3 regions of the Shewanella sp. MEBiC00475 genome follow, and region 1 is predicted to be linked to each of the others. Evidence: predicted binding sites of a transcription regulator. Region 1 holds the regulator's gene; each other region holds the start of a gene.
The links. Region 1 encodes MetJ, which represses methionine synthesis genes. Its sites were predicted from a motif close to TAGACGTCTAGACGTCTA; they were not measured.

Region 1 (5,079 bases):
CCGCCTCGTAGCTCATTTTCACGATAATGACTTGGTGGACCATATGTTGAAGGGCGACGTCCGATAGAAAGGTAAGTGCCGCTGCCGTTAATGTCTTTCCAGTTAAAATAGGCACGCTCTACTTTTAACTCATCACCACTGGTGCTGCCACTACTTGTGCCGTCCATTGTGAATGAGTTCCATGAATCAAATACTTTAACTCCAGTAGAGTCTCCCCAGCTCTTAAACATGGTTAAGCGTCCGGCAAAGCTGACGTTGTCCCATACTTTTGCATCAATATTTAGGCGTAATCGAGTGGTGTAAAAAATATCATTATCAATATCTTGTTGAGTTTTTTGACCTAACACCATTGGCATCACGCCCTGTAGCTGGCCGCTTTGAAACGCGGTGGCTAGATCAGGGTTGGCCATCATCATTTGGCCTAATAACGAGGTAGAACTACTCGGGTCACCAAATACACCTGACATGGCTTTTGTAGCGAAGTCAGTAAAATTGACATTCATGGCCGGGTTCCAAGTGACATTTTGGTAATGTAATGAATGTGCTTTGGTTCTAAAATCACCAGTAATGGATATTCTGTCTAACGCAGTGTGACGCTCGGTTTTGTCAACTCGTGAATTTAAATCATCAAGATCTTCGTTAATAGTCGCGAGTTGTTGTTTTAGATCGGCAATCTTTTGTGCATCTGTGTCTGCCGCTAGGCTAGCACCACTCATAAAGAGTGCATTTGCAACGAGTATTGATATGAGAGTTCTCATAGTCTTGCTCCCCCAATTTGCCAAATGAATTAACTCAATCTGGCAAATTTTTGTTGTAAAAGTCCCTGAGGCGAAGCCCCAATTTTTTAGATTGTTTATTTGCTTATGATTTACTTAGAGCGAAAGGCTCTCAGCTTTTATGATTTAGCCACAAGTTGCTGGCTGATCAGAATCGGCTGCGTGGTCATATAAAAACTGTTGAATGTCTTTCAAGTCTTTTTCTGATAGAGCCTCAAAAACGGCAGGTTTAGCTTTATGTTTATCTCGAGAGAAAAAGCGATCCCATTGACTCATAGTTTTAGCCATAGGAGTAAGTTCTGGGCCTTCACTATCGGCGCTGTGGCAAGCTTTACATTCTTTTTTGTAAAGATGTTTGCCTTTTTTAGGGTTACCACCTTCGGCTGCCATTGCTTGGCTACCTAGTGATAATGCAATAGCGAGTGCGATACCAACTTTAACGTATGTGTTCATCATTTTATCCTCTATTGGGCTTCTTATTAGTGGTGCGTTTGCAATTTATGTTTATTTCTTTGCTGTGAATAATGTTACCTAAAAGTGAGTAGTGTTAATTTGAAGTAGATCATGTTCATGAGAAAAATCTAATTGAAAAAAAGTTAATTGAAACAAATCTAATGGACTTATGTGATGTGGATCTCTTTCGTGACAATATTCAATTTGCTATTGGGATAAAAAATTTCGCAGTGGATTTGGAACAACAATTATGGATAGGGAAAAATAATTTGGTGTATTACTTGGGTGGAAGTCTTTAGGAGAAAATTTTTTGGGTAAGGTTTAATAACTCATAATGAGAGAATAGTTAGCTCATTATGAGTTACTGGGTTGATTAGTTGATTAGTTGATTAGTGCGCTGGTCGATTTAACCACTAACAAAGTCGCACTGATACTACATAATATTAAGGTCACAATGCGGGTTTTATTTTTATCGACATGGTTAATTAACAATCCAGAGACCAAGTAACCGGTAACAACGGAAGGGAATAACATTAGCGACAACCACAAATGTTTCATCTCAACCAAGCCGACTATGGCTAGAATAGCTAAAGCAATCAGTGAACTGAGTACGAAGAATGCAGACAGTGCAGCTCTAAATTTACTAGGATCTTGGCCTGCAAGTAAAATCGCCATAGGTGGACCACCAATGGCGGCGATGTTGCCAAATATGCCCGAAAATACCCCCGCGATAAATAAACTGATGCGATTGATGGGGGCTGTAATGCGATAAATACTTAATATCACAGCAATAAATACAATAGCGGCAATCACTAAACCTAATATGGCTTGTGGTGCAAACAGTAATAACCCAGCGCCTAAAAATCCGCCGGGGATCCGCCCGAGCAAAGCATATTGTAAACCATTAAATTGCAGGTGGTTGCGTTCTCTAAATAAGGTCATTGCAGAAATGGCAAATCCCATTGCAATAATTGGTACTGGCACTAGTTGAGGGTTAACAATATACAGCAGGGGACTAGCAACAACGGCTAACCCAAAACCAATTAAGCTCTGGGTTAACGCGCCTAAAAAAATGATAATTGATGCCAGTATCAAGGTTGTAGGATCGATAAACGACATCATATGTTCTCTTTTAAAACAAGACTACTTCGTATTAGGGTAGTTTCCAAGTCGATGACGTTGTCACTAACCTGTGGATTATTCCAGCTCTTCCCATTCGATGCCCATATCATCCATTATCTTTTTAGCTTCACTTGGAATGCTGTCCGGTTCATCTTTTGATAAATCACCGTCATAAGGTAATGGTTGACCTGTATATGCATGCAAAAATGCTTCACATAGCAGTTCACTGTTAGTTGCATGACGCAGATTATTGATCTGACGTCTAGTGCGTTCATCTGTTAGTATTTTTAATACTTTTAGCGGTATCGAAACTGTAATCTTTTTTACTTGTTCATTTTTTTTGCCATGTTCGGCATATGGGCTAATATATTCGCCATTCCATTCAGTCATTAACTTACCCTTAACGATAAATACGGTGCGGATTTTAAACCGTTACAAGCTCTAGTCAAATTATTGCGACTATTTAACCTCGATGCAAATAGATTTCTTGATGTTTAGACGTCTACGCGTCTATTTTGTTGACGGATGCAGAACTTTTCGGTAAATTTGGACGTCTAGACATCTACTTGTGTGTTTGTGACATTTTAGGAATCAATTATGACAAAACATAAAAGCGCCACATTGGCCGTTCGCCAAGGTATTGAAACAGACACACAACATGGTGCAATTGTACCGCCTATTTATTTATCGACTAATTATTCATTCGATGGTCATAATAATCCTCGTGAGTTTGATTATAGTCGTTCAGGTAATCCTACTCGGTGTATTTTAGGGGAGGCACTCGCCAAACTTGAACAAGGTGCTACTGGTGTGGTGACCTGTACTGGTATGGCGGCGATTACTTTAGTCACCAGCTTACTTGGCCCTGATGATTTATTGGTTGTACCGCACGATTGTTATGGTGGCAGTTATCGTTTATTTACTAATTTGGCGAAAAAAGGCCAATTTAAGTTGTTAGTTGTTGATCAAACAGATAGCCAAGCATTGAGTAAAGCCATTGCCCAGAAACCTAAAATGGTGTGGTTAGAAACCCCCTCAAATCCTTTACTTAGAGTGATTGATATCGAAGCAGTCAGTCATGCTTGCCATGACGTTGGCGCGTTGGTGTCGGTAGATAACACCTTTTTATCACCGATATTACAGCAACCTTTATTATTAGGTGCTGACATAGTGATCCATTCAACCACTAAATACATCAACGGTCACAGCGATGTCGTCGGTGGCGCGGTTGTGGCTAAAGATCCTGAATTAGGTGAATTATTGCATTGGTGGTCAAACACCCTTGGGTTAACTGGGTCTGCGTTTGACAGTTACTTAACACTGCGTGGCCTACGAACGCTTGCTGTGCGAATTCGTGAGCATCAACGTAACGCGCAAAAGATTGTTGAGCTACTTACCGCTAGTGATGTGGTTACCAAGGTTTACTACCCGGGTTTAAAAGATCATCCAGGTCACGACATTGCGGCAAAACAACAACAAGGCTTTGGCGCTATGTTAAGTTTTGAATTGCAGGGCGGTGAAGCCGAAGTTGTTGCATTTTTACAGGCATTGTCTTTGTTCAGTATTGCTGAAAGTTTAGGCGGAGTGGAAAGTTTAGTCGCCGTTCCGGCCACTATGACCCATAGAGCAATGGACCCACAAGCAAGGCAAGAGGCTGGTATTAAAGAGACTTTATTGAGACTATCAGTCGGTATTGAAGACGCTGAAGATCTGCTTGCCGATCTGAAAGCTGGTTTAGCTGCCGTAGCGGCAATTAAATAAGCTTAATTTGAGTTTATGTTAGCTGTGGTTTGAGTAAAATAACAAAATATGCATTTGTGGCACGATTAAAATGCAAAAAAGAGTTCATTGCACCACTATTTATTGCATAAAGCATTAATTGCAACAAGAAGCCGTCGCAATAAAAGTCGTAGTTGTTTAAGGAGTCAGTAATGGCGCGAAGTCATTTACATAAGTTTGGTGGTTCTAGTTTAGCGGATGCAGACTGCTATCGCCGTGTTGCACATATTTTGCTTACCCACGGTCAAAGTGATGATCTTGTGGTGGTATCCGCCGCCGGTAAAACGACTAACTTCTTATACAAATTACTGAGCCTTCGTGACAGTGGTCAATTGTGGCAAGAAGAGCTACAAGTACTGATTAGTTATCAGCAGACGTTAATTGAGCAATTACTGTCAAATGAACAAGCACGTGATTTACGTGAACGTTTGTCGACTGATAAATCTCAGTTAGTCAGTTTGTTGTCCTTAGAACAACATAATGATTACCAATTAAACCATGTGGTGAGTTTTGGTGAACGTTGGTCCGCTCGCCTAATGGCTGCATTGTTACGAGAAATGGGCGTAGCAGCCAGTAATGTTGATGCATGTTCTATTTTAGTTGCTGATGAAGGTGCTATTCCTAATATTTTAGTGGCGCAATCGCGTGAGAAAGTGCAAACCTTATTAGCTCGACATCCACAAGAGCGTTTAGTGATAACGGGCTTTATTTGCGCAAATAGTCATGGTGATACTTTATTACTGGGCCGCAATGGTTCAGATTTTAGTGCCACATTAATTGCCAGTTTAGCGGACATTGAACGTGTGACGATTTGGACCGATGTTGAAGGGGTCTTTAATGCCGATCCGAATAAAATCAATGACGCTAAGTTGCTCAAGAGTATGTCTCTAGCAGAAGCCGACCGTTTAGCGCGTTTAGGCTCACCCGTATTACATTCTCGTACATTACA
Region 2 (5,079 bases), 1.1 Mb from region 1:
AAATTGAGTCATTAAACCACACCAATCCCTATGACCTTATTATTGTCGATGAAGACATGTCAGTGATCCGTGGTGGAGAAATGCTGACGGCAATTCGCAATAATCTCAACATTACCAATCAACCCGCGACGATACTGATTAGTGCACTTAGTGACAGAACACCTGAATATGACAATGCAATAGGCTGCATCTTAAGCAAGCCTGGGACTCCCTCAAGCATGTTAGATGCCATATTAATATCACAAGGCAAAGGGGCAGTAATAGAAAATAAATACGAACTCCGCAGTAAGCGCTTTACACAGGCAAAAAAACAGTTACAGGGTACCAAGTTGCTATTAGTTGAAGATAATACTCTCAATCAAGAGGTGGCTTGTGAGCTGCTGAGTAATAACGAAGTGACAGTCACAATTGTTGAAAACGGCGCAGCAGCATTAGCAGCGCTTCAAGTTGATAATGATTTTGATGGGGTTCTCATGGACTGTCAAATGCCAATAATGGACGGATATGAAACAACACGACATATTCGAAAAATGCATCAATATAAGCTATTACCTATTATTGCGATGACGGCAAATGCCATGATTGGTGATCGTGAAAAAGTATTGTCTGCGGGGATGAATGGCCATATTGCCAAACCTATTACCATCGAAGATATGTTTGTTACTATCGCTAAATGGGTTAAACCACAAACCTTGGTAGAGGGTAATATTGATAACAAGGTTACCTTAGCGGCGTCAAAAAATTTGCCTCAAGTTCCTGGGATCGATTGCTCGATAGGGTTGAGCCACACAATGAATAACGTCACGCTTTATAATAAAATTCTAGAAATTTATATGCAGAATAATATAAATTTCGCAGCGGATATGGCCTCTTTGTTCGAACAAGAAAATTGGGCAGAATTAGAGCGTGAAACCCATAATCTTAAGAGTAATGCTGGCACCATAGGTGCAATAAATATACAGATACTTGCAGAAAAATTAGAACAAGCCTGTCATAAACAAAGTCCGGTTGCTCAAGATATCTTTTTGGAGCTTAACTTGAGTTTATTGCCAATAGTGGCAGGCTTGAAACATTACTTTGAGCAGTCTGAGAATACCTGTTTTGAACACGGTGATATGGATATTGTTAAAATAAACGAGTGTGCTCAGAAACTTAAAATATTGCTTGATGATTATGATACAGAAGCGGTTTCGATAGCGGAACAACTTGAACTACTACTCGTATCGACTCCCATGAAGGCCGATATTAACAAGGTGTTATCTGCAATAAATGGATATGATTTTGATAGTGCCCAACTAGCATTTGATAAACTTAACGAAAAATTAACTATGATAAGTTTATCCTCTTAATATCGTTAGCTGATATAAAAACAGGAACCCTTGGGTTCCTGCTTTTATTGATACGCTAATTCACTATTTTTTACGTGGATTCCAATGACGGGTATTATAAATATATTCAGGTAATAAACGATTAATCCACGCGACAATACGCCAGCGCTTGGTGACATACACTCGGCGTTTACCTTTTTTAAGTGCCGTTAAAATTTGTTCTGCCACTTTATCAATGGGCGATAAAAGCATTTGAGTGTTTAAGTGGACCGCCTTATCAAATAAGCCTAATTGAATATCACTAATGGTTATAGGTAATTTTAAGCGTTGTGCATGCATGCTAAGGCCTTGCAAATAATTTGCAGCAAAAGCTTTAGAGGCATGGTAAGCCACGTTTGGACCACCACGTTGGCCGGCTATAGAATTAATCGCTGCTAATTGGCCGTAACCCTGTTCGCACATCAATTTAAAAATACACTGGCTGGCAGCGGCAAATCCCATGACATTTACATCAATAGTATGTTGGTCAATGGCCCAGGGGAGAGTTGAATCATATTCATTAACGCCGGTGTTGACTATCACTAAATGGGCTCCATCATGCTTGGTCCAGGCCGCATTAAGTTGTGCTATTAGTGTATCGGGTTGGGTAATAGCTAATGGATACACGCTGACTTCACCGGGCAAGCTTTGACTAAACTCGCTAAACGAGTCAGGATCGTTAACAAATAGCACTAGTGAAACCTGCTGTGCAGATAATTGTTTAGCAAGGGTTTGGCTTAGTTGGGAACTTGCACCAATTATCATTGCAGTCGCGATTGACATAGTTAACCTCATCTTAAGTAATGACTCATGATAGAAATATCGCTTGTTGATAACAAGCGAGAAAAAAATTCAACTCAAGACGTGTAGACTTCTAGACATCCTTGTGTATGATGAATTATACAAATGATTGTTGTACTACTACTCGCTGATATAGCGTGCTGACAGTGTTTGGTTTAAATAACCTTAGTAAATATAAGTTAATACTGGTGGTCAAGTTGACTGTTTAGCGAATTTAACAGAATGTTGAAACTGTGATGTGGTAAGCATAATGGTTGAGGTTATTAGCCCATTTGGCACGTACTCAATCAAGACGCTGTGTTTAATTAATCTATAAGGTGAGACGTATGCCGGTTCGTATTCCTGATAATCTGCCCGCTGCAGGTATTTTAGAGTCTGAAAATATCTTTGTGATGTCTGAAACCCGTGCGGCTAATCAGGACATTCGTCCAATGCGGGTACTCATCTTGAATTTGATGCCCAACAAAATCGAAACTGAAACCCAATTATTACGTTTATTGGGGAATACGCCATTGCAAGTTGGGGTCGATTTATTACGTATTCATGATAAAGAATCTAAGCATACGTCAGTTGATCACATGAACACTTTTTATCGTGATTTTGAAGACATCAGACATAACAATTACGATGGTTTGATTATTACAGGGGCACCATTAGGGCAAATTGATTTTAAAGATGTGGTTTATTGGGACCATATTCGCGAGATCATTGACTGGTCGCAACAACATGTGACATCGGTTTTATTTCTCTGCTGGGCAGCTCATGCTGGGTTTTATCACCTTTATGATTTAGAACGTAAGTTGTTAGCCAACAAACGGTCTGGCGTATTTAATCATCGCCGAACAAGCGACCCGCATCCTTTATTACGTGGTTTTGATGATGAGTTTTTTGCGCCACATTCTCGTTTTGCGGAAATGGACGTCGAACAAATCCGCCAACATCCTGATTTAGAAGTGTTAGCTGAATCTGACGAGGCTGGCGCCTATATTGTACTTAGCCGTGATAGCCATAATGTGTTTGTGATGGGCCATCCTGAGTACCAAAAAGAAACCTTGAACGAAGAATACGTGCGCGATAAAGGACAAGGACTTAACCCTGACATTCCACAAAATTATTATCGTCAAGATGATCCCAACCAAGACCCTATTGTTCGTTGGCATAGTCATGGCAGTTTATTAGTCAGTAATTGGCTTAATTATTATGTTTACCAGTTAACACCATATGACTTGTCTGACATGAATGCGAAAACGCCATGGGAAAGTAAAAAGTAAATCTGAGTATAGTTTCACCAGCGCTTTAACGTTGACATCGTTTCGATAAAAGCTATTGTTAAGTTTAATGGTTTTTATTGTAAGGTCGAGGTTAAATGGTTAAAACGCGGTTGATGTTATTATTGGTGTGTGCAGTGAGTGGGCCTGTAACCTCATTGGGGGCCAGTGACCTCTTTAGTGACGCTGATGCAAATGACACCAATGTTAATGGCACCAATGTAAGTGGTATTACTGGTAGCGCAACATTAACGGATATCAAACGGCAGTTATCCACATTAAGCTCACCACAGCAACGTATTGACTTTTTACAACAACAGCGACCGCAAAGCGCTCAATGGCCAATTGAACAGCAAGGCCAGTTATTGCATTTGTTGGCAATAGAGCAAGAAGTTAACAGTGATCTTGTTGCTGCAGTTGACAGCTATACTCAGGCCATTAAATTACTTACGCCACATCCTCTTAGTGAAGAACTGGTCAAAAGCTATATCGAACGCTCATTCATACTTTACCTTCAAACTAACGACACCCAAGTTTATTGCCCAGATCGTGAAGTGGCGATTACATTAGCCCGTCAGCTTGGAAACGTTGATATCTTGGCCGAAGTGTTAGCGCAAAGCGCGTATTGTTATAATAAACCAAGTGATTTTGGCGAAGGTCTGAAAAGGTTAAATGAAGCATTAGCGTTAGCACAACAGCATCAATTAGGACTGAGCCGGCAAGCGATGATATTTAATGCTACCGCGGCTATTTATCGTGACAATGGTTTAAATCGTAAAGCTTATCAATACTTTAAAAAATCCTATGGTTTTTGGGAGCAAGCCCAAGATAAACAAGACATGTTTAATATGTTACATAACATGGTGGGTGAATCGATTAAATTAGGCTTGTGGGTGGAGAATAAAGACCATTTATTGCAAATGCAGCAACTGGTTGAGCAATCGCCAGAGTTTGCTGATTTTGAGTTTTTTTATCAATTTAATACTGGTATTAGCTGCTGGGCTCAAGGTTTATTCCAAGAAGGTATTGAGCATTTTTTACGAGCACTTGAAGTGCAAGATACAACTCAAGAAAAATACTTTGTCGACGCCACTCATGCATGGTTGGCATTAAGTTATTTTCGTCAACAACAGCCAGATAAAGCCTTTAAATATGCGGAAAAGTTTTCTCATTCGGCGACTTATCACGGTCATTCAAGTGAATTGAAATTGATGATTGCAGCCATCATTGATTACGCCAATGGTTCCAGTAATCTTGGCATGAATAAGCTGTTAGATACCATCGATTTACAAAAAAAGAACTTTGCCAATATTATCAATAATGATGTGGTTAATTCATCATTAGACCATAACCTTACCGTTGCTGAATTTAATAATCGCCTGCTCGAAAATCAATTGGCAATTAATAAGCTTAATTTGGAGGCCGAAATTGATACTCAAAAAATCACTAACTTATCAATGGTAATCGCAGTGCTCATTGCATTGGTGTTATTGGTTGTGGTGATTTTCTTGTGGCAATCTCGCCGACAATTTAAACGTCGCTCTCAAACTGATTATCTGACGGGTATTGCTAATAGACGTCATACTTTTGAACAGGGTAAAAAGATTTTTAATCAGGCTCAAAAAAATAATCGACCACTCGCC
Region 3 (5,079 bases), 1.7 Mb from region 1:
TCTTATTTCTACTTTATATGTTAATCGAAATGTTTATTTTTTGTTGTTTCATTGTGTAAACTTGTGTGTCAAAGATATGTGAGTAAATTGCATTTAAAATTACAGGGATATTATTGTGCACATAAACAACACCACTAGATTACAGTTATCATTAATGACTCTTGATGACAGCGCATTATTATTTGAACTAGACCAAGACGAACGGGTAATGCACTTTTTAAATGGTGGCAACAAAACGACTCAACAACAGATAGATACGGTGATGATCCCTCGATTGGCTCAATATTTAAATCCAGATAAAGGCTGGGGATTATGGAAAGTTCATGCACTCAATTGTATTGAAAATGATAAACACGGATTAAGTGGCCAGTATTTAGGTTGGGTGTTAGTTAGGCCTATGCATTTTTTTACCGATATACAACAGCATGATCTTGAATTAGGTTGGCGTTTCAAATATGTGAGTTGGGGAAAAGGCTATGCAACAGAAGCCGCTCAAGCGGTGATGGAGGCGGTGAGTGCGATAGATGAAGTTACTCATATTAGTGCGCTGGCGGTAGAAGATAACTTAGCATCGATCGCTATTATGAAAAAACTTGGCATGACTTTTCAACATAAAAGTATTCACAAAGATCCACTTGGCGATACCGAAGCGGTGTTTTATCAAAAAGTAGTTTAATGTTGATTAGTTATGTTAGTGCATATCCCATTTAGGTATTTATCAGACAATAAAAAAGAGCAGATAAACTGCTCTTTTTTGTCTCGCGTTAGCGGGGTGATTATTTTTGAGCGTCTAGATAACGTTCGGCATCTAATGCCGCCATACAACCAGTACCTGCAGAAGTAATCGCTTGACGATAATGTTGATCCATTACGTCTCCACAGGCATAAACACCTTCAATGCTGGTTTGAGTTGCATTACCTTCTAAGCCACTGTTTACTTTTAGATAACCGTGATTCATTTCTAATTGGCCTGCAAAAATACCCGTATTTGGGCTGTGACCAATGGCCACAAATACACCCGCTACTTCAAGATCGCTTACTGAACCATCTTTAGTACTTTTCATCTTAAGACCAGTTACACCCATGTCGTTACCAGTCACTTCTTCAAGTGTTTGGTCAAGATGCAAAATGATATTACCGTTAGCCACTTTGTCCATTAGGCGATTGATCAGAATTTTTTCTGAACGGAAAGTATCGCGACGGTGGATTAAGTGAACTTCAGAAGCTATGTTGCTTAAATAAAGCGCTTCTTCAACAGCGGTATTACCACCGCCAATCACTGCCACTTTTTGGTTACGATAAAAGAAACCATCGCAGGTTGCACAGGCTGACACACCACGGCCCATAAAAGCTTCTTCAGATGGAAGGCCTAAATATTTAGCCGATGCACCAGTAGCAATAATGAGTGCATCACAAGTAAACTCGCCATTATCACCTTTTAAACGGAAAGGGCGTTCAGTTAAGTTCACTTCATTGATGTGATCGAAAATAATTTCTGTATCAAACTTTTCAGCGTGCTTTTGCATCCGTTCCATTAATGCCGGACCGGTTAAGTCTTCAGCATCACCTGGCCAGTTTTCGACTTCAGTTGTTGTGGTTAATTGACCACCTTGCTGCATGCCTGTGATCATTACAGGCTTTAAATTTGCACGTGCAGCATAAACAGCAGCGGTATAGCCGGCAGGGCCAGAACCTAAAATTAGTAGGTTAACGTGACGAGCTTCACTCATGATTTGGTTCTCCAATAACTTGCCTTAAGCAATATAGATGAGATTGTATGGAATTTACATCGGCGGGTAAAGCGAAGTTAAGTGTAGGAAATCGATTGTGGTTATCTATTGTGTAAATAATCCGCTTCAAGCTGAGAGATGTGTTGCATCAACAAGCTTGAAACGGAAATTTGTCATAATAATGATACGGATTAATCCAACTTAGTAAACTAGGTGACAGGTTGGTAAATTATTCTTCTCAAGATAATTTTGATGATATTCCTCAGCAATGTGGAATGTTTGAATCGGTACAATTTCAGTGACAATATGACGTTGTCCCCATTTACCACTGCGTGCTAACGCTAGCTTAGATGTTTCGGCTTGGGCTTTTTGCTGTTTATCATGAAAAAAGATAGTGCTGCGATATTGAGTGCCAATGTCGCCACCCTGCATATTCAACATGGTTGGGTTATGATTTTTCCAAAAAACATCTAATAACTCGTTGTAATTGATAACTTCAGGATCAAATTCAACTTGCACAACTTCGGCATGACCAGTGGTTCCTGTTTTCACTTCTTTATAAGTCAAAGCTGAATCTTTACCGCCCATGTAGCCACATGTAGCGTTTATTACACCGTTAACTTCACGGAAAAAATACTCAACACCCCAAAAACAACCTGCACCAAATGTTGCTAACGCCATGACAAACCCTTAAAACAAATTATAGAAGTCTAGATGGCCGTAATTGTGTTCAATATTTGTTTTTTTTGCAAGTAATGTTTTATTAATAAATAAATCTAACTTATGCCTCCATTAAAAAATATTGTCGCTTATGCTAGAATCCGCTGATAAAAATAGGCATGCAAAATTTGTAAGGTTAAGTGAAGCGCAACAGTAAGATTAATCATGCCATAAAAAAAAGCATTCAAGGAGTTGATAGTGTTATCTAATCCAATTAAAGATAATGATTTTCTAGCTTATACTTTAGCTAATCCAGACAAAATAGACGGCAGTTTCAATTTTATCTTAAGCAATCACACTCGCGTGGATGTGCTTGATACTGGGGTGATTGTGTTCACTCCTAATACCCCATCAACTAAAGACATAGTGTTATCAAGTGCTGTGCACGGCAACGAAACCGCGCCAATAGAAATATGTAATCAATTAATTCATGATCTTTTGAGCGAAAAAATTATCGTTAAACAACGTTGTTTATTTTTAATTGGTAATCCAGCAGCTATTATCAACAAAACTCGTTTTATTGACGAAAACATGAATCGTTTATTTAGCGGCGCGCATTCTAAAGGCGAGGGTTTACGCCATCCAGAGCGTCATCGTGCCAAAGCGTTAGAGCAATACGTGGCAGACTTTTACAATGCCAATAGCGACAATCAACGTATTCATTACGACTTACATACCGCAATACGTGCCTCAAAGCATGAAAAGTTCGCGATTTATCCATACCGCCCAGGTCGTGCTTTCAGTGGCGAGCAAATTATGTTTTTGGCGGCATGTGGCGTTGATACTATGTTGTTTCATCATGAGCCAACGACCACGTTCAGTTATTATTCGTCTGAGCAATTTCAAGCAGATGCTTTCACCGTTGAATTAGGTAAAGTGATGCCATTTGGCCAAAACGATATGAGTCGTTTTATTCAAACTCATACTATGCTTGAAAAGTTAATCACTGAAATCGTGCTAGAAGTACCAGCGTTTGATGCCGCTAGGGTGAACTTATATAAAGTATCGCGCTCTATTAATAAGCACTTTGATGATTTTGAGTTTAGTTTTGCTGGTGATGTAGAAAACTTCAGTGCCTTTAGTCAAGGTGAAGTGTTAGCGACAGAAGGCGGTAATGCCATTACAGTTGAACACCCACAAGAAGCAATCGTATTTCCGAATGCAAATGTGCCTATTGGTCAGCGAACTGTTTTATGTTTAGTACCAGCGTTAAGTGAGAAAATTGAATAGTCGTAAAGCAATATATACATGTTAATCGTGAGTAAAATACGTTTACAGTGAGAGTAAGTATTGATAGGTAGTTTACGTTAACGTAATGTCTACTCGCATAGTATAAATAGAGCCATGTTTATGTTGAACAGGGCTCAACAATAACAAGAGCATAATATGAGCAACGCACCACTGACCAATGAAACAGTGCACCGTGTCAGCTTCTTAGACAAAGCGTCATTGCACATCCCCATTTTGCGTATTTTGCAAGCTGATGGCACCACTTATGAAAATGCGGTTCTACCAGTAATCGATAAGGCTCTGGCCGACAAAATCTTTGATACTTGTGTTTTTACACGAGTATTAGACGAGCGTATGTTGGGTGCGCAGCGTCAAGGACGAATTAGTTTTTACATGACCTGTACTGGTGAAGAAGCCTCAATTATTGGCAGCACAGCAGCGCTTGATAAAGACGACGTCATTTTGGCCCAATATCGTGAGCACGCCTCATTGCGTTATCGTGGTTTTACGACTGAACAATTTATGAATCAAATGTTCAGTAACGAGAAAGATTTAGGTAAAGGTCGTCAAATGCCGATTCATTACGGCAGTCGCGAACTGAATTACCAAACCATTTCATCGCCACTGGCCACTCAAATTCCACAAGCCACAGGTGTTGCCTATGGTATGAAGTTACAAGGCAAACGTAATGTAGCCATTTGTTATTTTGGTGAAGGCGCTGCGTCAGAAGGTGATTTTCATGCCGGTTTAAATATGGCTGCAGTGCTTAAGTCTCCAACCATCTTTTTTTGTCGTAACAATGGTTATGCTATTTCTACTCCTACTGAAGAGCAATATGCCGGAAACGGTATTGCTAGTCGTGGTGTGGGTTATGGGATGCACACTATCCGTGTTGATGGGAATGACATGCTCGCGGTGTTAGCTGCCACACAACAAGCTCGAGCTCATGCACTAGAACATAATGCACCAGTATTAATCGAAGCCATGACTTATCGTTTGGGGGCGCATTCTTCATCAGACGACCCATCGGGATATCGCTCAAAAGAAGAAGAGGCTAAATGGCAACAACACGATCCAGTAAAACGCTTTAAATTGTGGATGGTGAACAAAGATTGGCTGACCGAAGCTGATGAAGCCAAATTATTTGAACGTTATCGCGAAGAGGTTTTAGCCGCGGTAAAAGTGGCTGAAAAGTTACCGATACCGAAACTAGACGAAATTATCGAAGATGTGCTTGATAAGCCGACTCCAGCGTTAAGAAAACAGCTGAAAGAATTGAAAGAACACATCAGTAAGTATCCAAAAGCCTATCCAAAAAGCGCAGGGAGACTCTAACCGTGGCTCAAATGAATATGTTACACGCCATCAATGAGGCGTTATCAATAGCCATGACTGCTGA

Region 2: metA (homoserine O-succinyltransferase) is a predicted target of MetJ. The motif match lies at 2,235-2,252, and genes of this name have one in related genera.
Region 3: msrA (peptide-methionine (S)-S-oxide reductase MsrA) is a predicted target of MetJ. The motif match lies at 2,434-2,451, and genes of this name have one in related genera.

The regions. Positions count from the first base shown of each region.
Region 1 covers NZ_CP039928.1:2,739,021-2,744,099, forward strand. Annotated here, with positions in the region: gene FCN25_RS12110 (DUF3373 domain-containing protein) at 1-758, opposite strand, end outside; gene FCN25_RS12115 (cytochrome c) at 903-1,232, opposite strand; gene FCN25_RS12120 (sulfite exporter TauE/SafE family protein) at 1,611-2,351, opposite strand; gene metJ (met regulon transcriptional regulator MetJ) at 2,427-2,741, opposite strand; gene metB (cystathionine gamma-synthase) at 2,949-4,112, shown strand; gene FCN25_RS12135 (bifunctional aspartate kinase/homoserine dehydrogenase II) at 4,283-5,079, shown strand, end outside.
Region 2 covers NZ_CP039928.1:3,851,053-3,856,131, forward strand. Annotated here, with positions in the region: gene FCN25_RS17110 (response regulator) at 1-1,349, shown strand, start outside; gene FCN25_RS17115 (SDR family oxidoreductase) at 1,413-2,150, opposite strand; gene metA (homoserine O-succinyltransferase) at 2,495-3,439, shown strand; gene FCN25_RS17125 (GGDEF domain-containing protein) at 3,535-5,079, shown strand, end outside.
Region 3 covers NZ_CP039928.1:4,462,468-4,467,546, forward strand. Annotated here, with positions in the region: gene FCN25_RS19745 (GNAT family N-acetyltransferase) at 116-676, shown strand; gene trxB (thioredoxin-disulfide reductase) at 777-1,730, opposite strand; gene msrA (peptide-methionine (S)-S-oxide reductase MsrA) at 1,932-2,411, opposite strand; gene astE (succinylglutamate desuccinylase) at 2,649-3,680, shown strand; gene FCN25_RS19765 (thiamine pyrophosphate-dependent dehydrogenase E1 component subunit alpha) at 3,837-5,015, shown strand; gene FCN25_RS19770 (alpha-ketoacid dehydrogenase subunit beta) at 5,018-5,079, shown strand, end outside.